Regions from separate parts of the Brevibacillus sp. MER 51 genome, predicted to be linked through region 1. Evidence: riboswitches for the same ligand, from Rfam matches in the RefSeq annotation. Region 1 holds a riboswitch; the other holds the start of a gene.
The links. Region 1 has a riboswitch for thiamine pyrophosphate ahead of thiS (sulfur carrier protein ThiS). Riboswitches for the same ligand answer to the same signal wherever they lie in the genome.
Positions count from the first base shown of each region.

Region 2: linked by a shared signal. The riboswitch ahead of thiC (phosphomethylpyrimidine synthase ThiC) and the one ahead of thiS (sulfur carrier protein ThiS) in region 1 are both predicted to bind thiamine pyrophosphate.

Region 1 covers NZ_JAMAUS010000001.1:500,450-512,338, reverse strand. The annotation lists gene M3630_RS01875 (NAD(P)-dependent oxidoreductase) at 1-111, shown strand, start outside; gene M3630_RS01870 (LysE family translocator) at 206-835, opposite strand; gene M3630_RS01865 (thioredoxin family protein) at 1,155-1,463, shown strand; gene M3630_RS01860 (glycoside hydrolase family 18 protein) at 1,528-2,811, shown strand; gene M3630_RS01855 (hypothetical protein) at 2,908-3,135, shown strand; gene M3630_RS01850 (alanyl-tRNA editing protein) at 3,218-4,429, shown strand; gene kapB (kinase-associated lipoprotein KapB) at 4,463-4,846, shown strand; TPP riboswitch at 4,888-4,998, shown strand; gene thiS (sulfur carrier protein ThiS) at 5,198-5,401, shown strand; gene M3630_RS01835 (thiazole synthase) at 5,407-6,180, shown strand; gene M3630_RS01830 (acetylornithine deacetylase) at 6,173-7,468, shown strand; gene tenA (thiaminase II) at 7,477-8,157, shown strand; gene M3630_RS01820 (ABC transporter ATP-binding protein) at 8,142-8,924, shown strand; gene M3630_RS01815 (ABC transporter permease) at 8,924-9,682, shown strand; gene M3630_RS01810 (ABC transporter substrate-binding protein) at 9,679-10,710, shown strand; gene M3630_RS01805 (sensor histidine kinase) at 10,806-11,889, opposite strand, start outside.
Region 2 covers NZ_JAMAUS010000005.1:94,067-105,955, reverse strand. The annotation lists gene M3630_RS12610 (spore germination protein) at 1-1,191, shown strand, start outside; gene M3630_RS12605 (Ger(x)C family spore germination protein) at 1,188-2,354, shown strand; gene M3630_RS12600 (hypothetical protein) at 2,347-2,583, shown strand; gene M3630_RS12595 (GerAB/ArcD/ProY family transporter) at 2,596-3,954, shown strand; gene M3630_RS12590 (carboxylesterase) at 4,069-4,950, opposite strand; gene M3630_RS12585 (ATP-dependent DNA ligase) at 5,288-6,223, shown strand; gene M3630_RS12580 (DUF1904 family protein) at 6,632-6,961, shown strand; gene M3630_RS12575 (hypothetical protein) at 7,009-7,179, opposite strand; gene thiC (phosphomethylpyrimidine synthase ThiC) at 7,195-8,949, opposite strand; TPP riboswitch at 9,099-9,211, opposite strand; gene M3630_RS12565 (cation diffusion facilitator family transporter) at 9,459-10,340, shown strand; gene ku (non-homologous end joining protein Ku) at 10,403-11,362, opposite strand; gene M3630_RS12555 (hypothetical protein) at 11,485-11,628, opposite strand.

The sequences.
Region 1 (11,889 bases):
ACGGTTGCGCAAATGTATGCGGCAGCCAAAGCACAAGGCAAAGGGAGCTGGGATTCGAGTGCGGTCTGTACCGTGACCGAGGAGCTGGCTCATACAACGATTGCGCGTTAAGTGTTGAGTTTGACGAAAGAGAAAGTAGACTACGGCAACTATTGCTGTAGTCTACTTTTTTATGCAGGCTCTTATTGAATGAAAGTATGGATCACTATCTGCGATCAAAAGCAAGACTCGCAGCAAGACCTGTCAAGACACTTGCCATGAGCCAACGCTGCACGCGCAGCCATGTTGGGCGTGTGCCAAACCACATAGCAACTCTGCTTGCTACCAGAACAATAAGCAGGTTAACGGTAAAGCTGACGGCTATTTGTGTGAGGCCTAAAGTAACACTTTGCAGGAGCACCGATCCCCGCGCAGGATCTACAAACTGAGGCAAGAGTGAAACATACAAAATTGCAATTTTGGGGTTCAGTAGATTTGTCATGAATCCCATCAAAAATAACTTTTTCGGTGGTTCAATCGAAAGAGTATCAGGCTTGAGAATGGAAGCTGCACCCGGTTTGACCGCATTCCAAGCGAGCCAAAGCAGGTACACAGCTCCGACCCATTTGACTGATTCGTAAATAAACGGAACCGTTATGAAAAGAGCAGAGAGGCCGAGCATGGTTGCAATCATGTAAATCACGAATCCAAGTATGACACCAAGAAGTGAGATGACTCCAGCTTTGCGACCTTGAGAAATGGTACGAGAAATGAGGTAAATCATGTTAGGGCCCGGAGAACAAACCATGCCGAGCGAAACAAATAGAAAGGCAATAAGAGTACCAAAGCTCACCAATTTACATAACTCCTCTCCGTGGTTTTGTTCATTTTTGCACAAGAGTGCTCAATCACATACAATGCTTCGAACGGATGGATCACTGTCGGGTTGCTATAGCTATAGTACATCGCCGGGTCGAAATTAAACAGATTAAGTGTAAAAACAGGCAAACAGAAGAAACGCTCTGACATTATCTTTTTGATCATGAAACAAATAGCTGAAAACATTCAATTGGCTATCAATTTTTACGAAGCCTGTGCATCACGCTGTTGACATCCACAAACAGTGGGTCTAGCGTGAATGATCATGTCCGATGAGATAGAAAGGAGTGAACGACTTGCAAGAACTATCCTCCATAGAACTGAACCAATACCTGCAAGAAAAGGAGTCGGTCGCTCTTTTTGTCTATACACCGATGTGTGGGACCTGCAAGCTTGCAGCACGTATGCTCGGCATCATGCAAGAAACATTGCCTACCGTCCCTCTGTATCAGATCAATATTAATACGGCACCAATTTTGGCAGAACAATGGCAAGTAACCAGCGTACCCGCCTTGCTGATCTTTTACAAAAATCAATTGTTAGACCGCCATTATGCCATCCAGTCCGTTGGATTTTTATACGATGTATTGAAACCTCTGGCCTAGACATACACCTATTTCCTTCGCCATGAATATGACAAAGAGAGAAGAAATGCGAAGGAGGGGGCGTATGCAAATCCACGTGGTGGAAGAAGGACAAACCTTAGCGAGCATCGCCGAGACGTACGGAACGACCCCGGAAGCGATCAATAAGGCGAATGAATTGCCAGACCCCGATAAACTGGCAACCGGACAGGCGATGGTGATCCCGATTGTAGGAAGCTACTATTGGGTCAAACGAGGAGATACGTTGTATACAATCAGTCAGCGAAATCAGATCAGCGCAGCAGAGCTTGCTCGCGTCAATGGGATTTCTCCCTATAAACCGCTACAAGTCGGGCAAAAGCTATATATCCCGCCTCGCCCTAGACGAGCGGCTGATTTCAATGCGTATGTGGAACCGCGCCGTACAGTCCCACCCGCGATGGAAGCGGATGTTCGGACGGCTGCCCCTCATCTTACGTATTTGGCACCGTTCAGCTTTCGTATCAAACGGGATGGAACTCTCCAACGACCAAATCTGAACAATTTTCCGGCGATCGCAAAAGAAAACCAGGTCCTACTGATGATGGTCGTGACGAATTTGGAAAAAGGTCAGTTCAGCACGGAATTGGGCGCACTCATCCTGAACGATCAAGAGTTCCAGAACAAATTGTTGGATAATATTCTCGCGACCGCCCGGGAGCTTGGAATGGGGGATATCCATTTTGATCTGGAGGCTTTGCCTACAACAGGTGCAGAAGCGTACGCGAGCTTCTTGCGAAAAGCAAGGGATCGTATACATGCAGCGGGGTTGATGATGTCTGTTGCGCTCGCGCCGAAGACGAGTGCTGTGCAAGCAGGCAAATGGTATTCCGCCCATGATTACAAGGCGATAGGAGCGCTTGCCGATTTTGTCGTGATCATGACGTATGAATGGGGCTATAGTGGTGGTCCTCCCATGGCGGTTTCTCCGATCGGACCGGTGCGGCGTGTCTTACAGTACGCCATTACCGAAATACCAGCCCAGAAAATTTTGATGGGCCAAAATCTGTACGGATACGACTGGACCTTACCGTACGAGCGAGGGACGACAGCGCGTGCATTGAGTCCACAGGCAGCGATTGCACTGGCTTCCCAGCATAATGCCGTCATCCGGTATGACTATCGCGCGCAGGCTCCGTTTTTTACGTACACCGATAATCAAGGTAAGCAACATCAGGTGTGGTTTGAGGATGCACGGTCGATCCAAGCCAAGTTCAATCTGGTTAAACAGCTTGGTTTGCGAGGCGTCAGCTACTGGAAGCTCGGTTTGCCATTTCCGCAAAATTGGCTGTTGATCGAGGAGAACTTTCGCGTCCGCAAGCGTGCATAGTCATCTGGCGTACATTCCATCACGGGTTGTACGCCTTTTTTTCGAATGAACAATCATGGTATGATGAAGATGACAGGAAGGAAAAGGGGAGAAATCATGGGAGAATGCAAATTGGATCACAGCCATGAGGACGTACTCAAGAAACTGGCAGAACAAGCGCCTCATCTGTCGGAATTGCGTGTGAGTCAATTCAAAAATCAGTTGAATAGCGAACTCAGCCAAGAGCGTCTAAACGAGCTGTTTCATTTATTGAAAAAGTACGACCTGGCAAGCCCAGAGGAGCGCCAAGAGCGCGAAAAACAAATGGATCAGTTGTTTGGCTAAGCTTTATACATACGTTTTTTCGTTTTGCCCCCATGTGGGAGAATCAGGCTGGAACCATGGTTCCATGCAGCGAGGAGTAACGATGGACGACAGACTCTATTATCAGGATGCCTATACAAGAACCTTCTCGGCCCAGGTGACGAGGACTGGTGTCGAGCAAGATGGGACACCTTACGTGGTACTGAATCAAACGGCTTTTTACCCTACTGGAGGCGGACAGCCTTCCGACCTGGGCGTATTGGAAGAGATTCGTGTGGTAGATGTGGAAGAGGTAGATGGCGAAATTCGTCACCGACTGGAGGCTCCTTTGTCCGAAAGCACAGCGGAAGTAACGGGGCACATCGATTGGGACCGCCGCTTCGATCACATGCAGCAGCATGCTGGTCAACACATTTTATCCGCGTCTTTCCTGGAAATCTTGCAGGCGGAGACCGTCGCCTTTCACCTGGGCAAAGAGCGTGTCACCATTGATGTACGACTGGATGAGTTGACTGCAGAGGTATGGGAGAAGGTAGAAAAGCGAGCGAATCAGATTGTTTTGGAAAACCACCCCATCATTGCACGGTTTGTTGATGACGAGGAATTGGCAACGCTGCCCTTGAAAAAACAACCGACTGTTACGGAAAATATTCGCGTCGTGATGATACCTGATTTTGATTACAACCCATGTGGAGGAACACATCCAGCGCGGACAGGCGAAGTCGGGATGATCAAGATCTTGGGCTGGGAGCGGCATCGCGGAAACATTCGTTTGGAATTCATCTGTGGCTGGCGAGCTTTGCGGGACTATAACCAAAAGCAAGCTGTCGTTCGTGATACGGCGAAGTTGCTCGCTACCAATGAAGGAGAGCTGATCGCACAGACGGAACGTCTCCTTGGAGAACGCGACACCTTGAAGGCAAAAGTGGCAGAAGTGGATAAGCAGTTCTTGGAAGTGGAAGTCAATCAACAATTGACTGCTGCCACCAAACTCGGTCATTCTCGCCTCATAATGCGCACCTTCACAGACAAAACCATTCAACAGCTTCAGCAGTTCGCACAGCTGGCTACTGCTCTGGCGCCAGATGCGATTTGCCTCTTGGCTGCTACTGCCGAAGACAAAATGCAAGTCGTGTTTGCTCGTGGACAAGAAGTCAACATAGCCATCAATCAAGTGTTGAAAGAAACCTTGCCGATCATTAACGGAAAAGGCGGGGGAAACCCTGCCATGGCACAGGGTGGCGGGCAGTCAGTAGTGGATGCGGAAGAAGTATTGCTGCATGCGCGCAATCTGCTGGAAGCCTCGCTGATGTAAATGCATTCGATTCAAGAAAAGGAGGAAACCGCGATGAACTGGAATCCGGGAGATATTGTTCGTGTTTCGCAGCGGACTGGTGAATATATTGCAGAAGTATTGGAAATCCACGACTCGAAGCTGCTGGTAAAAGTGTTGGCAGTAACCAAATACCCAACCCAAGGCGATTTGCATTCTTCCTACGAAGTGGATGTGCCGCTGTTTCACCAGCGTCCAGCACTCTCTTACATGGAAAAATTCATGACGCCTGTCCAAGGGGTCATTCGCTACAATGGAGCGATTCCAGATTACAAGGAATCTGTGCGTCAGGCGATGGAGCGAGAAATGGAAAAGCTTGCAAAAATGGCAGCTTGGGCAGAGCGCTGTCTCGCTGAGCTCGAAAAGATGCACAAGGAAGCCTTTACAAACACGAAATAGAGTGGTACTGTAAAACTCGAATGTACGATAATTGCATAGCTTTACTACCAAACGGGGGCCAAGCAACGTTGGCTGAGATTGTAACGAGTGTGTTACTGACCGTTGAACCTGACCTGGGTCATGCCAGCGGAGGAAGAGGTATTTGGAATCAGGATCACATGTCGCATCCGAGCGGAACTATGCTTGTTTGCGAGCATGGATGATAAGATGACACTCAACCATCCGAGGCGGATGGTTTTTTTATGCCATTCGTCCGGGGAGATGGGATGGGTATACGGCTTCTTCTGTTTGTCTGAATCGACTCAGGCAGGTGGGAGAAGCCGTTTTTTTTCCAGTAGAAGGAGGTAATCAATGATTGTTCAACTGAATGGGAAAAAAGTAGAGTTGGCGGAAGAAATCACGACAGTGCGGGCCTTGCTCGCTTCTTATTCCCTGCAAGAGAAAATTGTCGTCGTTGAGCGAAATGGTGACATTATTAATCGCTCTGCGTACGAACAAACACCGATTGCAGACGGAGATCGCATAGAAATCGTTCATTTTGTCGGAGGAGGATGATCAGAATGATGGATACATTGAAAATTGGACCTTACGAGTTTCGCTCCCGTTTACTTCTAGGGACAGGTAAATTCGCTGATTTGGATACACAAGGGAAAGCAGTAGAGGTGTCGGAAGCAGAAATTTTGACCTTTGCGATTCGCCGCTTGAATTTGGAAAATCCGCAAGAACCGAACTTTTTGGAACGACTCGATTTGAAAAAATTCACCCTGCTACCAAATACTGCAGGTGCCTATACAGCAGAGGAAGCAGTGCGCATTGCCCGTTTGGCTAAAGCATCTGGACTGTGTGACATGATCAAGGTCGAAGTCATTGGAGACCCGAAAACACTTCTCCCTGACCCGATTGGCACGCTCGAGGCTTCGAAAATCTTGGTGGAAGAAGGCTTTATCGTGCTGACCTACACCAATGATGACCCGATTCTGGCCAGACGTCTGCAAGAGGTTGGCGTACATGCGGTTATGCCAGGTGCGTCTCCAATTGGTTCCGGGCAAGGGATTGTCAACGAAAACAATATCCGCTTTATCATCGAAGATGCGAAAGTACCGATTATTGTAGATGCAGGGATTGGCTCGCCAGCAGACTGCGCAAAAGCGATGGAGCTGGGGGCTGACGGTGTCTTGTTGAATACAGCAGTCGCTCTCGCTGACAATCCTGTCCTGATGGCAGAAGCGATGAAGCTAGGGGTCGAAGCAGGTCGCAAAGGCTTCCTGGCAGGCCGTATCGCGAAAAAGCGTTACGCATCCGCGAGCAGCCCGACCGAAGGGATGATTGAGTAACGTGCATCGACTGACAGAAGCGGTAGAATCGATTGCCAGCCGCAAAGAAGAGCTGTTCGCCTTATTGGCAGAGCTCGTTTCTCATCCGACTGTGAGTCCTCCCGCACGAAACAGCGATGTCGCACAAGGAGTAATCGCCAACAGACTGCAAGCGATGGGATTCGAAGTGGATCGCTGGACGGTATATCCGGGAGACGACAATATCGTCGGGCGGTTATCAGGGAGTGCCTCAACTCACGCAAACAGCTTGATTATCAACGGGCATATCGATGTGGCTGAAGTCGGAGATGACCTCGGGTGGACGTATCCACCTTTTGCTTTGACACATGGCAAGGATGGACGCCTGTACGGCCGTGGAGTTGCGGATATGAAAGGCGGACTCGCAGCGAGCTTGTTTGCGATCCAAATGCTTCGCGAACACGGAATCGAGCTCCAAGGCGATTTGCTCTTTCAATCCGTCATCGGTGAAGAAGCGGGTGAAGCGGGGACATTGGCCGCCATCGAGCGTGGCTATCAGGCTGACTACGCCGTTGTAGTGGACACGAGCAATCTCCAAATGCAAGGGCAGGGCGGGGTCATTACAGGCTGGATCACGATTGAGAGTCCGACGACGCTGCATGACGGAATGCGTGCACAGACGATTCATGCAGGCGGCCGCGTCAGGGGAGCTTCTGCCATTGAAAAAATGACGAAGGTGATTACCGCACTACAGGAGCTGGAGCGGGACTGGGCAGTCATGAAGTCCTATCCCGGCTTCCCGGCAGGCAGCAATACGATCAATCCCGCAGTCATCGAGGGAGGTCGTCACGCTGCGTTCATCGCAGACCGTTGCGCTCTCTGGATTACTGTTCATTTTTATCCGAACGAATCCTATGAAGAGATTATTCGAGAGATCGAGGATCACGTCGGGCGTGCAGCAGCCGCTGATCTTTGGCTGAGAGACAATCCTCCAACCTTCCGTTGGGGTGGACGTTCGATGATTGAGGAGCGCGGTGAAATCTTCCCTTCACTGGAGTTGGATACGAAGCATCCGGGGTTGGCTACACTGCAATCCGCATATGAGAGTCTCATGCATCAAACGCCTATTGTTAACATGTCGCCTACGGTGACGGATGCAGGCTGGTTTGCGCATGCAGGCATTCCGGCTGTCCTATTCGGACCGGGTGAGCTCGCACATGCACATGCCGTAGATGAATCCATTGATCCTGACCAGCTCGTTCATTTTGCCCAGATCATGACCCGTTTCATCGCCACCTGGTGCAATACCCCAAAGGAAGCGAAGGAGTGAGTATCCGCATGACAACCTTTACTGATCGTTTGAGAAAAAGTGTAGCCCCAATCTGGGAGCGTGTTCATCAACATCCTTTCGTCACCGGACTTGGAGATGGCAGCCTGCCTGTTGGTGCCTTCAAATATTACATGAAACAAGACTACATCTATCTGATTGATTACGCGAAAATGTTCGCGATTGCCAGTGTGAAGGCATACGATCTGGAAACAAGCTCTCGCTTTGCCGCTTTGCAAGAATCGACGCTGAACACAGAGATGGAGCTGCATCGTCAGTATGCCGAGCGCTTTGGCATCTCTCGCGCGGAGCTGGAAGCGACAGAGCCTTCCTTTGTGATGCTCGGGTACACCAGCTACATGCTGCGTGTCGCTCATCAAGGGTCGTTGGCCGAATTGGTGAGTGCACTACTCCCATGCACATGGAGCTATTGGGAAATCGGAAAGCGCTTGGCACAAGTAGAAGGAGCGCTGGATCACGAACTGTATGGCGAATGGGTACGTATGTACAGCTCTGATGAATTTGGGCAGTTGGCGATTTGGCTGATTGAGATCATGAACCAATTGGCAGAAGGTAAGAGCGAGCAAGAACTGGCCAAACTGGAGGAGTATTTCGTCAACACCTCCAAAATGGAGTACATGTTCTGGGACATGTCCTACAGAGAGGAAATGTGGCCGTGGGAGAACAACTAGCTTTCGCCGACGTCAGCTTTTCGTATGGCGACAGGCAGATTCTCGATCATTTTGATCTGCGTGTGGAAAAAGGGGAATTCGTCAGCTTGATCGGTCCGAGCGGGATCGGGAAAAGCACCTTGTTTCAGCTCATCGCAGGTCTTCTTGAGCCGGGACAAGGCGAAATCAGGCTCGGCAGTGTACCAGTCGCAAATCGTTTAGGGCAGGTCGGCTATATGCCCCAACGCGATCTGCTCATGCCATGGCGTACAATTGTCGAAAATGCAGCTTTGCCGCTGGAAATCAAAGGTATGACGAAAAAAGAAGCGCATGAGCGTGTCAGACAGCAATTGCCAAGATACGGGCTTCAGGTTTGGGCTGACAGCTATCCAGCCCAGCTTTCCGGTGGCATGCGTCAGCGGGTTTCCTTTTTGCGTGCGTTGTTTTCAGGCGCAGAGATGATGCTGTTGGATGAGCCGTTTAGTGCGTTGGATGGAATTACGAGAATGGATATGCAAGAGTGGCTGATGGAAAAGTGGCAGGAAACAGGCAGTACGATGCTGATGATTACGCACGATATCGACGAAGCTATTCTACTTGCAGATCGGATTATCGTCCTTTCAGGTAGTCCGATCACCAAGCCCATCGAATTAACTGTTCCGGTGAGCAGACCGCGAACGGCGAGCAGCCGCAACCAAGCCGGATTTTTGGCATTGCGTGAGCAAATTTGGGAATTGCTTCGACAGGATCGCCAATCAGCAATGAAGCCCTTGAGGAGAGAAGCATGATGGGGAGAGGCATTTGGTTTGGCATCTCCATCGCCATTTTTCTCCTGGCGTGGGAAGCTGGTTGTCGCTTCCTTGGGGTGCCGCCATTCATTTTACCACCGCCTAGCGCTGTGGTCGTATCGTTGTGGGATTTACGTACCTCTCTAGTAGGTGTACATCTTTGGGCGACGTTAAAGGAAGTGTTACTGGGGCTATCGATCTCGATTGTATTTGGAATCTCCCTTGCCTTTGCAATGATTCGCAGTCGGATTGTGGAGCGTCTGGTCTATCCGTACATCGTTATTTCCCAAACAATCCCAATTATCGCATTATCACCTGTATTTATTTTATGGTTCGGTTATGATTTATCTGGAAAAATCGCTGTAACGATTCTGTTTACTTTCTTTCCGATCGTTGTCAACACGTATGATGGACTTCGCTCGACTGACAAGGAAATGCTCCAGTTGTTAAAAACAATGGGGGCAACGAACGGACAAATTTTCACCAAGCTGCAACTCCCGTCGAGTTTACCCCATTTCTTCAGTGGTCTGAAAGTGGCAGCTACTTACAGTGTGGCTGGGGCGACGATTGGGGAATGGCTGGGAGCGAGCAAGGGACTCGGGTACTTTGGGAGACGGGCATCCGGCAATTTTCAGGCACCCGCGTTGTTTGCCTCGGTCCTGTTACTCTCCATTCTCGGCATGCTGCTGTTTTGGCTAGTTGGACGAATCGAACGTCATTTTTCCCCGCATATGAAAATCAAAGGAGAACAACAATGAAACCTTTCAACAAATGGACAAAAGCATTCATGGCACTTACATTGGCAACGGGTCTTGCTGCATGCGGCAATCAGGCGAGCTCGGATGCTGGTCAGACGCAAGCCCCTGCTGATAAAGGAACGGAGCCGACTGAGTTGACGATTGCGCTCGATTGGTATCCGAATGCTGTACATTCCTTCTTGTATGCCGCAGAGGAGCAAGGGTATTTCAAAGACGAGAACCTCAAGGTGACCATGCAAATGCCTTCGGACAGCAATGATCCGTTGAAGATGGCGGCTGCGGGCAAAGTGGATTTGGCGATCAGCTATCAACCACAGCTCATTCAAGCTCGTGCAGAAGGTGTTCCTGTCGTATCTGTAGGTGCGCTCGTTCGTCATCCGTTAAACGTGATCATGACGCGCCAAGACAGTGGAATCGATACTCCGCAAAAGTTGGCTGGAAAAAATATCGGTTATCCATCACTTCCACTGGATGAATCGATCGTACGTCAAGTTGTGAAGCATAGTGGTGGCGATGATTCCGGATTGACCTTCACAGATATCGGCTTTGACATCGTCCCAGCGTTGACGGCCAAAAAGGTCGATGCAGTGGTAGGTGGCTACATCAACCATGAACAACTGATTTTGGAGAAGCACGGCATTCCAGTCAATGTGTTCAAGCCTTTTGAGTTTGGTGTTCCAGACTATTATGAGCTCGTATTGGCAACAAGTGACGAGACTTTGGGCAAAAAGCAGAAAGCTGTGGAAGGTTTCCTGCGTGCGATTGGCAAGGGCCAGGACTATGTGAAAAATAATAAGGAAAAGGCACTCGATCTGTTGCTTGCCAAACAGGCTGCCGATTTCCCGCTGGAAAAAGACATTGAGACCAAGAGCTTGGATACCCTGATTCCGTTGATGGATGCGGGGGAAAAGCCTTTTGCATACCAGACGGCCGAATCTTGGCAAACACTGATTGATTGGATGAAAAAAGAGAAGCTGATCACCACTGACGTCAAAGCAGAAGAGATCATGCGCGATCTCGTGAAGTAATTAACGAGGAACATTAAAAGCACCCCATTTGCACGCTTGTGAGAGTCTACTCTCCATTGGCGAGACAAGGGGTGCTTTCTCTATGCTGTCTTTCTTTAGGAAAAGAGGGGGAAACAAAGCTCTGCTGTCATCCCTTTTCCTGTATCGCTTGTTAACAGCAGGTGTCCATGATGAGCGGCAGCTATACGTGCAACCATTGGCAAACCGAGACCATGACCATTGTGTAAGGGAGCTTTTCTTTTTGACGAATACGGCAATTCCACCAAGTCAGGCAGCATGCTTTGCTCAATGCCTTTTCCGTTGTCAGTGATAGTCAGGAGAGCATTGCGCTGGTTGGGTGACAGGGTCGTTTGCACGTGGATGCGACAGCCTGATGGGTTATGCACGATGCTGTTTTGGATCAGATTCGTAATGGCGCGGACAAGAAGTTTTTCATCGCCCATCACGAAGCATTGTTCAGTCGTGACATCCAGCTCGATGGTAAACGTCTCTGCCAAATCATTGTTCAAAAAGTCAGTGACAATTTGCCGCGCTAGTGTCGATAGCCGAATTGGTTTGGGATGGATGGGCTGCATCTCGTATTCCAGCATGGAGACGAGATTCAAGTCGCTGACCAAAGACCGGAGCTTTTCCCCTTGCTTTCGAATAATGCTTGCTTTTTGTTGCTGTTCGTAAGGCACCACGTCGCTTTCTTCCAATTCACTGGCATACCCGAGCACCATCGATAATGGCGTGCGTATATCGTGGGAAATTCCTGCGATCCAGTTCGAGCGTGCTTCGTCTCTGGCTTTTAGCAAAGCGTTCTTCTCCTGCAGAAGCGCCGAAGCATGATTGATGCTTCGGGCAATCCCGCTGAACACTCCTTTTGCCTCGACATGTGTATGCTGATCTTCTGACAGAGCGTGAATCCCCCTAATCAGTGGACGGATTGACCGAATGAGTCGAGAGCCGATGAATAGCGAGAGAAGAGCGGCGAGCAGTATATTTCCGAAAAGTAAAGCCAGCAATCGATATGGCAAATCACTTATCCAACTGATCGGAAAATGAATCTGGTACTTGGCGAGACTGTCCTTCGGGTAGCCCACGACGACCAGCCCCATCTCATGCTCCCAAACAAAAACAGGATAGTCTTGTAAATAATTTCGTGAGAACTGCGCCACTTCTGCTAAGGAAAAGGCG
Region 2 (11,889 bases), on a different contig from region 1:
GGCATTCGTGGAGCAGAAAAACGCTCCGTAAACGAACCGGAAGGAGAAGCGGTCGTACGGGGGCCTCGTGAGGGTTTTATCGAAAATATTCGCACGAACACGTCGATGCTACGGCGAAAATTGCGAACACCTCGATTGAAAATGAAGTCCTTGGTAGTTGGACGTGAGACAAACACCAACCTGGTGGTTGCTTTTCTGGATGGGATTGCTGATCCAGAGATCGTTCAGGAGGTCACTGCTCGAATCAGTAAGATCAATTTAGATGCTGTGCTGGAAAGCGGATATATCGAAGAGATGATCCAGGATAATACATACTCGCCTTTCCCTCAGGTTATGTATTCCGAGCGCCCAGACACGGTCGCTGCGGCATTGCTGGAGGGACGTGTCGCGATATTTGTGGATGGGACACCGATGGTTTTAATCGTGCCTGTTACGTTTTGGATGATGATGCAGGCCAGCGAGGATTACTACGAGCGCTTTCAAATGGCTACGCTTGTACGACTACTGCGTTATGTATTTCTCATCATTTCACTCATTACCCCTGCCTTATATGTGGCCATAACGACTTATCACCAACAGATGCTGCCAACCACGCTCCTTTTAAGTATTGCGGCTGCGCGCGAGTCCATTCCTTTTCCTGCTATTGTGGAGGCTTTTATCATGGAAATTTCTTTTGAAGCCTTGCGAGAAGCGGGGATTCGTCTCCCGAAAACGGTCGGGCAAGCCGTCAGTATTTTAGGCGCGCTGGTCGTAGGTCAAGCAGCTGTGCAGGCAGGGATTGTTTCTGCCCCCATGGTTATTGTTGTATCGCTCACAGGGATAGCCTCATTTACCATCCCGCATTTTAATGCATCGATTTCATTGCGAATGCTGCGCTTTCCGATCATGATTGCGGCTTCGATCCTCGGCATCTATGGAATGCTGGTAGCGTTATTGCTAATCCTCGGACATATGGCCAACCTACGTTCTTTTGGTGTTCCATATTTATCTCCGCTGGCACCGATGTCAATCGGCGATCTCAAAGACGTCCTGATAAGAACGCCATGGTCGATGATGGAAAAACGCCCGAGCTTTTTGGGAGTTCAAAACGCAAGGCGTATGAACGATGGTTTTGCTAATTCTATGCAGCAAAGAGGAGGGCAATCAGGGATGACAGGAAACCGTCATCCAAACGAGGAGGGACAATCGTGAAGGCTGTGACCCGCATATTGGTGGTGTCGCTCTGCATGTTCCTGATTTCTGGTTGTTGGGATCGGCGCGAAGTAAATGACATGGCTATCGTCATTGCAATGGCGATGGATAAGGAACCAGACGGTAGGTATCGGTTCTCCATTCAGGTCCCCCTGGTCAGCAGCCTAGGCGCACAGTCTGGAGGGGGTGGGGGGACGAGTGGTGATAAGAGTTATTACGTTGATTCCGCGGTGGGCAGGACAATTCGGGAAGCGAATGGCTTGATCCAAGCAAGAATGTCTCGGAGAATTTACTACTCCCATCACCGGATGATCGTGATAGGCGAAGAACTGGCGAAGGACGGAATGTCCGATGTGCTCGATATTGTGGCACGCTTTCCGGAAAACAGACTGACAGCATACATTGTCATGACAAAAGGCAAAGCAATCGAATTACTAACCGCACAGCCGCAATTTGAACGTTTTTCAGGAGAAGCGATGCGTGAGTTGGTCAAGATGGGGGGCATTAGTGTAACGTTGAAGGATGTGGCCCAGATGCTCGGTACACCAGGGGTTGATGCCATCTTACCCGTTCTAGCGGCTGTGGATTCCCATCCGAAAGGAAAGTCAAAAGAAATAGAGGCGACGGGGGTAGGGTTATTTCGACAAGACAAGCTCGTAACCATCGCGAAGCCCAAAGAGCTGCTCGGCTTGCGATTGTTCCAACGCGAATTTACACCGTTTTCTATTGTGCTGCCCCTTACCAAGCATGAACGGCTTACGATAACTCTTTCGAAAGGAAGGGCGAATATCAAGCCTGTGATTAGGAAGGGCCACATCCATTTCAAAATTGACCTATACACTTCTGCCGTTGTGGTGGAGAATCAGTCAAACCTCGATCTCGAGGAAGAGAAAAATATTCGAATGCTGGAAGCGAAGCTCGTCGAGCAAATCAATAACGGTGTGAACCACATGATGCAAACGATCCAAAAGAAACAATCAGACTTCATCGGGTTAGGAATCGCGTTGTCAAGGAATTATCCGCGAGAGTGGCGGGACCGATATCGGAACAGGTGGTATAAGGAACTTCCGAAAATCACATACGAAATACGATCCAAAGTGAACGTGGTCAATTTCGGACAGACAACGAAGAATATAACCAAAGGTGAAGATGATCATGAATAGAATATTTCTGGTTTTTTTTGTCTTCATGCTGTTACATTCCATTGGAGAATTCATCCTGAAGCGAAAAGGCATAGATGGAAGACAGCAACGAGTCATTGTTATTTTTTACACCCTAACCATTGTTTATCTGATCGCATTGCAATTCCAGTATTATCAAATCCTACCCACGAGTAACATCATGAACATTTTCTCTCCCCATGTGAAGTGGTGGGTGGATCAGTTCGTATAAGGAGGACCAAGTATGATTCACAAGCAAGTTGTCAATCATCGGCAAATTGCCTGGCTCGTCGGCAGTGTCTTGATGACAGGGATGATGATCGGTTTCTTGCGGTCTGTCGTTCAGGTAGCGAGGATGGATGGTTGGTTCTCTCAAATTTTCCCCATCTTTTATGCGATTTTTGTCGCCTACGTTTTGAGTGGGCTGGTGGAGGCCTACCCTGGGAAGAATATCTTTGAAATTTTATTTATTATTGGCGGGAAGTGGATTGGTGGAGCTGTCAATCTACTGATTTTGTTTTATATTTGGATCATCCTGGCGATCGATATTAAAGGGGCTGCTGATTTTTTACATATCTCGTTATTGCCAAACACGCCATTGGAGGTCATCTTACTCGTCTTCGTCCTACTGATAATGTACTATGGTAAAACGAGCCTTGAGGTGGCGGCGCGAGTAAATGAGCTTTATTTTCCTCTTTATTTCCTCATGTGTATATCGTTATATTTCCTGCTAATGAATGAATACAACGTAGAGCGATTGGAACCAATTTTAACGAATAGATTGGATCGGATCGTGATCAGCAACTTTTTTCCAGTGGGTGTATATGGTGATGTATTTCTTATTGGGGCATTCTTACATGCCATTGTAGAGCCGCGGCTATTTTATGCTGCGATGAAGCACGGGGTCATTATTGTTGGCTTTGGAACGACGATTATGTTGCTCGTTTTGCTCGGGGTGATGGGCTACATTATCGCCGGTCGACTGAATTTCCCTATCTATATTCTCGTCCAGCAAATTCACATCACAGATTTTCTGGACAGGGTCGAAATGATCCTCTTTAGTGTTTGGTTTCCTGCTTTCACAATTAAAGTCATAGTCGCTTACTTGGCGTTTTTAGTGGGGGTGGGATCGTTTGGGGGACAGAGGCATTACAATACACTCAATGCACCGTGTGGATGGTTTATCGTTGTATCGTCCATATTCGCGTTTCCAAATATAGCACATATCGATCAATTTATTAGCTATAGCTTGCCGTTGATCGTGCTCGTCTTTCAATTGCCGCTGGCGCTCTTTTTGCTTGTTCATGTAAGGCGAAAGAATAAAGGAAGAGAGCAAAGCCTCATTCCCGAAGGAACGAAGCTTTATCGATTTTACAGGTCAATGGTATGGACCACGACAGTCTGTTTAAGTGGTTGTGTGATCGTGATAGTGGTTGGGGACTTTTTTAAGGATAAATCAGCGATAGGTGGGGGAGCGACAGCTGTTGTCTACATTGTCCTCTTACTGATAGCGCTGTTGACAAGCTACGGGGAAATGCAGGCCCTTAATCATGGCAAGCAAAGGCTGGGGAGAACAAAACAGGCTGGGTCGTTTCGACAATGAGGTCGAAAGTCAAGGGGTTCCTTACTCCAAAACACACTGACGAGGGGCTGGATTCTTTCCGTGAAAGCGCGCCAGCCTTCATACATCTTTGCATTCAACTTTTTCTGTCTTTCATTAATCTAAAAATCTCAATACACGTCCATTAACGTATTCTGGCTGTTCCATCGACAAAACGTGGCCAGCATTTTTTACGATTTCCGCTTCTATACCGGGAACAAAAGTCGAAGCACGATGGAAAGCGGATTGTGGGTCATAAATGACTTCGTGCTCGCTAAGCAATAAGAGAATCGGAACTTTTACTGATTTTAATTCATCGTCAGTGAAAACATACGGGAATCCATCAGCTTTAGGTTGTGGATTTCGTAATTCATCCTCCCACATCACTCCAGCATGAAACTGCCTTGCAAAATGTGGGTGTAACACGTAACGATCGCCCATTATCCACTTTAAAAAATTCTCAACGCCGTTAGGCAGAGTAAGACCAAGTGCATATTTGTAGAAATCTGGATGAAATGATACGAATGTTTCCGCAGGACTAAGTAAAACTGCCTTTTCTACTCTCTCGACTGCACGTAAAACAAAATTCATAACATGAAGCCCACCAAGCGAAAGTCCAACCATATTTGCCTTTTTGATACCTAGATTGTCAAACACATCGAGAAGCCATTCGGCATAACCCGCTCTCGTACCGTTTAAATCCTCAGGAATACTTTTGTTCTTATCGCCCATGATATCAATTGCATATGTCCGGTATTTGCGGCTCCAATCGGCAATATTTGGATACCACATGGTGGAACTAAACAATGCTCCGTGTAGCAATACGAGTGGTGGTGCATCCTTTGGTCCACTTGCAATAATATGCGTTTGTCCGAAACGGGTAGTTACATAAAATGCTTCGTAAGTAACTGGCCAAAGAGTAAGGCTTTCTTCATAGGTTTCGTAATAGTGAATGCCACTGTCATTTCGTGATGCATTGAACGATGTATGGTTAGACATACAATGCTTCCTCCTAGAGTAATACAAATGTAGTTTTAAATATAATACAGGTTGTTAAAATCGTCAATAATACAAATAAATAGAGGTTTATATTACTATAACAGATGGAAATAAAAAAGTATAACAGAATGATATCCTTGGTAATTCCTTGAATTGCAGTATTAAATATTGAAGCAGATGTTCCGCCACAAGCCACATTGTTCCCTCGCGGGGGGCGGGACTGAGCGTGGCATTATTTTCAAGAATACTCTTCTTTAATTGGGACAAACTCAAGCAAGGAAGTTTCTCAAAACTTAAGTATTCTTAAGGAATTTTGCCCCCTTTTCTGAGGTGAAAGATGAATCCAATTATACCTATGGAGCCAATTAGCTGTGAGAATATACCCCAAGGGGACGAGTGGATTGCCCAAGTTAAATGGGATGGGGTTCGAATCCTGACTTACTTTGATGGAAAGGGAACTCGTTTATACAATCGGAGAATAAATGAGCGGACCCACCAATACCCAGAGTTAGCTCACATACAGACATATTGCAATGCTCGCTCGGTGATCTTAGATGGAGAAGTGATTGCATTAGGAACTGACGGAAAACCCTCATTTCATGAAGTGATGCGGCGGGATGGGATTAGACGATTGGAGAAAGTCAGCCAGGCACAGAAGGCTGTCCCCATTACTTATATGATCTTTGATGTCATATTTACAAATAATGAGTGGAAAATCGATCTTACATTGAGCGAACGTATCAACTTATTACAAGAAATCATTATTCCCAATGACCATGTACAATTGGTTGATGGTCATGATAATGGAAATGCTATGTATGAGATCATTAAGCAGCACGGTATGGAAGGCATAGTTATGAAGAATCTTAACAGCAAATATGTCATTGGTGGGAAAGAGAAGCAATGGCAAAAGAAAAAATACTATCGTGACACCATAGCTGTCGTTGGGGGAGTTACGCTGCGTGATAACGTTGTGAATTCCCTCTTGTTAGGGCTGTATGATCTGGAAGGGCGCTTATTTTATATAGGCCACGCAGGAACAGGCAAATTAACTCGAAATGACTGGATGGCCTTGACGGAAAAGATTGTGCCTTTGATACAAAATGATATGCCATTTGTAAATACCCCAGCAAGGTTCAAGGGTGCTGTGTGGTTAAGACCAACTGTCACGGTTAAGGTACAATTCGCGGAATGGACAGATGGCTATACGTTGCGGCAACCGAGTATTCAAGCAGTTGTTGATGTACCTGTTGATTACTGTGTATTGGAGTAGAGTCTCTTGGTGCAACACAGAACAAAAAACATCCCATAAATAGTGGGATGTTTTTAATATTGCTTCTTTGTGTTTGTCATCCTATGTATGTAGAGCTGGCGGATGCATTCCTGTTAGAATTTTACGAAACTTTTTTATTGATTAAGTATTAAATTCGAGCTATACTACCTGTATAAAGTAACTGGGTTAGCGGGTTGGGCTGTATCTGGTTGAGCTGCTTCCTCCTTCCGTGGTACGTCCACCACACCTCATGGAAGGGAGCTGCTCTCTGATATGGCCCTCTTTGCGCCTCTCGCCCCAGTTGGGAATGTTTGTTGTTCACTTTCTTTAATCCTTTTTTCATTGATATACAAATAGAGACTTGTTTATAATGACTGTGCGAACTCATTTACGAAAGAAGGAATTGACTTGCCGTTTCTTCGGTTTAAAGGCTTTGCGAAGCAAGACATAGAGCCCATTTCTCAGATTCTTATAGAAGAGTTTTCCCAAATTGCTGAGGTAGCTCAAGAAAAGGTGAAATTGGAGCTGCTTCAGGTGGAGCAACTAACGAACAGTCCTTTGTCTGTAGAGATCATGATGTTTCCCCGTGAACAAAAGCAACATGATGCGATTGCAAACGCGGTCCACGGCATTTTGAAGAAGCAAGGCTTTTTGCAAGTTCATATTTTCTTCATCCTGTTATCGCCCACTCTCTATTATAAAGAAGGACTTCCGTTGCAAGTCGGAATGGCGAAATAAGCAAGAAAAAGGTCGAGATCCTTCAAAAGGATTTCGACCTTTTTCTATTAATAATAGAGGCTTTCGGATTGCAGGCACTTGGAGCATGTACGCGTAAGTGGCGTTTCGATATAGACGTGACTGCAATCCTGTTGAATGAGTCGCAATTGTTGTTTAGAGTGCTCTAGCTCAGCCTCTAGTCGAAGGATCTTTTCGCGTAAACGACTGGCTTCCTCCATATGAATCCCCCTTCATTACGACTGATACAAACGGCTTCCCTGTTCGCGGAACTCACGCGATTTTTCCTGCATCCCTGCAAGAATGGCGGGATCTTGCGCAGCCCCTTGTTCATTGGCGATGTGACGAATGTCGTGCGATATTTTCATGCTGCAAAATTTAGGACCGCACATGGAACAAAAATGGGCAGATTTGGCGGCTTCTGCTGGCAACGTTTCATCGTGATATTCGCGGGCGCGCTCCGGGTCCAGCGACAAATTGAATTGATCGTTCCAGCGAAAATCAAAACGAGCTTTGGATAAGGCATCGTCTCGCTGTTTTGCCCGCGGATGTCCTTTTGCGAGATCAGCGGCATGCGCAGCGATTTTGTATGCGATTAAACCGTTGCGGACATCCTCTTTATTCGGAAGGCCGAGATGTTCCTTGGGCGTTACATAGCAGAGCATCGCTGTTCCGAACCATCCAATCATGGCAGCGCCAATCGCTGAAGTAATGTGATCATAGCCGGGGGCAATGTCTGTCGTGAGCGGCCCGAGTGTGTAAAAAGGGGCCTCATGGCAAATGGATAACTGTTTATCCATATTTTCACGAATGAGATGCATGGGGACGTGACCGGGGCCTTCAATCATGACTTGTACGTCGTGTTCCCACGCAATTTTTGTGAGTTCCCCCAATGTTTCAAGCTCCGCGAACTGTGCCTCATCATTCGCATCCGCGATAGAGCCAGGACGTAGTCCATCTCCAAGGGATACACAAATGTCATAGGCCTTCAGAATTTCGCAAATTTCAGCGAAATGCGTATACAGAAAGTTTTCCTCGTGATGGGCTAGGCACCATGCCGCCAAAATCGATCCGCCGCGAGAGACGATACCGGTAACGCGGTTAGCTGTCATGGGGATGTAGCGCAAAAGAACACCAGCATGAATCGTGAAGTAATCGACGCCTTGCTCCGCTTGCTCAATCAAGGTGTCTCGGTAAACCTCCCATGTCAAATCCTCGGCTTTGCCATTTACTTTTTCAAGTGCTTGATAAATCGGGACAGTACCAACTGGAACGGGACTGTTGCGGATAATCCACTCCCGCGTGGTGTGTATATGTTTTCCCGTCGAGAGGTCCATAATGGTGTCGGCACCCCAACGGACAGACCAAATCATTTTTTCGACCTCTTCTTCCATGGAAGAGCTGACGGCTGATGTTCCGATGTTGGCATTGATTTTGACATGAAAGTTGCGGCCAATGATCATCGGCTCGCTCTCAGGATGATTGATGTTAGAAGGGAGGATCGCACGTCCAGCGGCGATTTCTGCCCGTACAAATTCAGGAGAGACCCCCTCGCGAATGGCAACGTATTCCATTTCCGGTGTGATGATATTTTTTCGGGCATAATGAAGCTGGGTAACATTTTTGCCTGGCTTTGCCCGTTTAGGTTTGTAGCCCTCTCGAGGGAAAGTGGGGAGGGTGACAGCCTTCTCTTCGTTTCGGATGCCGTCGTCGACTAGTTGTGGTTCGCGACCGACATACGTTTCCACATCATTTCGCTCATCAATCCATTGGTGGCGAATGGAGGGGAGTCCTGCTTGAATGTCAGGGACATAACCGGATGCAGTATACTCGCCACTCGTATCATACACGCGAATGGGAGGATTGGGTGTGGAGCCGGACAATCCTTCGGTAGGATGAAGAGAAATCTCGCGCATCGGGACACGGATGTCCGCACGACTACCTGTCTCGTATACTTTGCGACTACCTGGAAAAGATGACACCAATGACATAAGAAAAACCTCCTTGTTTTGGTTGCACGAAAGCGAGAACCGTTTAGGGAGGCGAAAGAAACATCCCGCGAAAAAGCGCCGCATAAACAACATGCGACGCCAACGCGAGAGTAGAGAAGAAACGGGTATCCTAAAAATACACGTATCTTTTCGTGTCGTATATGACATTCCTCCGCTGGCATTACCCAGTTCAGGTTCAACGGTCGATGGCACAGTACCATCCTCTCAGCCTGGTGAATTCCAAGCTCCCGTGCTTTTTTATTTTTGGATTGCAACAATAGGATAACGGGAAGTCAAGTTAATTTCAAGGATAATTTTCTAGTGAAAAATTGCAGGTGTGCAACACATTTTCCTCCCCCCTATTCTCATGAATCGGACTAAAACTGTTTCTGTAGACCCACATGATTCCTATCTGTTACGATGAAGTTCGAAAAAAAGCAACTGCTTCCAGCGCTTTGATTTTCCGCGTTGTCGAAGCAGGATGGAGAAGTATTTTGAGGTGATGAGGTATGGATGTTTATTCGGATCTAAAACAAGGAGAACGTGGAGCGTGGGTGAGTATTTTTGCCTACATTTTCTGCTCTGTATTAAAAATAGGAGTTGCGTATGTCACAGCGTCGGAAGCTTTAATGGCCGACGGTCTTAACAACTCAACAGATGTGGTCGCATCAATTGCTGTTTTGATCGGGCTGCGTATTGCAAGGAAACCACCTGACAAAGATCACCCGTATGGCCATTTCCGGGCAGAGACGATTTCAGCACTTGTCGCATCATTTATTATGCTATTTGTCGGAGTTCAGGTCATTACGAATGCCGTACCATCCTTGTTTGATCCACAACATTCGGCTCCTGACCTGTTAGCAGGATGGACAGCACTTGCAACTGCCGTTATTATGCTTTTTGTCTATCGCTACAATAAAAAGCTCGCCATCAAAACAAACAGCCAAGCACTGGATGCAGCGGCCGCTGACAACCGCTCAGATGCATTCGTCAGTATCGGGACGTTTATCGGGGTAGCTGGCGCACAGTTTCAATTGCATTGGCTCGATCCATTAGCTGCTTTTGTTGTTGGTCTCATTATCTTGAAGACTGCGTGGGACATTTTCAGAGAAGCAACCCACCGTTTAACAGATGGCTTCGACGAAAGTGAGCTTGCGGACCTGCGGGCAACGATTTCCTCGATTTCAGGAGTAAAGGATATCAGTGACATCAAAGCCCGCTACCATGGAAGCAGCGTGCTGGTTGATGTTGTGATCCATGTAGATCCAGGGCTGAATGTGGTGGAGAGCCACACCATCACCGAAAAAATTGAAGAACAGATGCGCAAGATTCACCGCATTAACGCCGTTCATATCCATATTGAACCGTGCAGGAAAATGGCGCCTAGTTAGATTCCATCATGGGAATACAAAAAACCTGTCCAGTGTGGGCAGGTTTTTTTTGTTATGTGCTGCTAACCAGAGGTAGCCTTCTTTTTGCGCAGTGTTTTGGTTGTAGAAGTAGTCGTAGTTTTTTTGGGATCGGCTGCGGTCGGCTTTTTCGATGCTTGCTCTTTTTCGGAAGAGGAGGCAGCAGTGGTGCGTTTTCGCGCAGGCTTTGAAGGAGTCGGTTCCGGTTCGATTTTGATGGGTACTGCGGCTTGACCGGCTGTAGACTCCAAGCTTTCTTTTAGGGCTTGCATGAGATCAATAACATTGGTTCTTGCCACAGTAGGTGCAGTGGCGATTTCCTGACCCTCCAATTTTTTCTCAATCAGTTTTTGCAGGTCGGATCGATATTCATCCGTATATTTTGCCGGATCAAAAGGGAGCGTCATATTGCTAATGAGCTCAGTTGCCATTTTCAGTTCGTTTTCGGCCAACGTTACATTGGCCTCAGGCAAGGCAGGCACTTGATTGACGGGGCGTACCTCATCCGGATAGAAGATTGTCTCCAGCATGATGCAATGTTCATACAGTCGGATAACGGCCAGGCTTTGCCGATTGCGCATCGTCACCTGTGCAACGCCGATCTTTCCTGTTTGTTCCATAGCCGATCGCAGCAAGGCGTATGCTTTTTCGCCGGTGTCTTGTGGAGATAGGAAATAGCTCTTGTGAAAATAAACAGGATCAATCTCCGACAAGTCTACGAAGTCGATAATTTCAATGGCTCTGCGTGTTTCTGGAGTAATGGCTTCCAGATCATCATCGTCGATCATGACAAAATGTCCTTTTTCGTATTCGAAGCCACGGACGATTTCATTCGTATCGACCTCGCGCTGGCAGTGCGGGCACATTTTCGTGTACTTGATCGGGGTATTGCACTCTTTATGCAGTTGGCGAAAGCGAATATCGCGCTCTTCCGTTGCAGTAAACATGCGAACAGGTATATTGACGAGGCCGAAGCTGATTGAACCCTTCCACACCGTATGCATGCGGATACCTCCTTCACAGTCATTTTGAATAGTATCTGTATCCCTTTAGAAGAAGTGCCGAGGGAATTGAAGGTGGAAAAGTAAAAAGCCAGCCGATTCGATGCGGCTGGCTACATATGCAACTATTGTCCATGTTTGACGATGTCCGATTGATCTGCACGCGATTGCATGTCACGCGCCAGTTCGACGTCTTTGCCTGTGCGGTCTGCAATGGACTGGGCTTTGGACGCCTTCAGCTTTTGTGCGGACGGTCGCTTTTCTGCCATGATTGACTCACTCCCTTCAGGCAATCTACATGTAGAGGGTGTTGCAGGTACATGTAGTATGCGCTGGACACAAAAAAATACCCCATCGCCAAATGACGAGGGGCAGCCGTTCAACTCCTCCCGATGAAGGGAGCGATGGCACGAAATGCTCCTATCAGACACGTCGTGCGCCAAAGTGAACAGCCTTTCAATTATGGGAGAGGAGAAACCGGAGGAAGAGCTTATGGGGAAACGTAAGTCTTCTCCGCGGTTGTCAGCGAC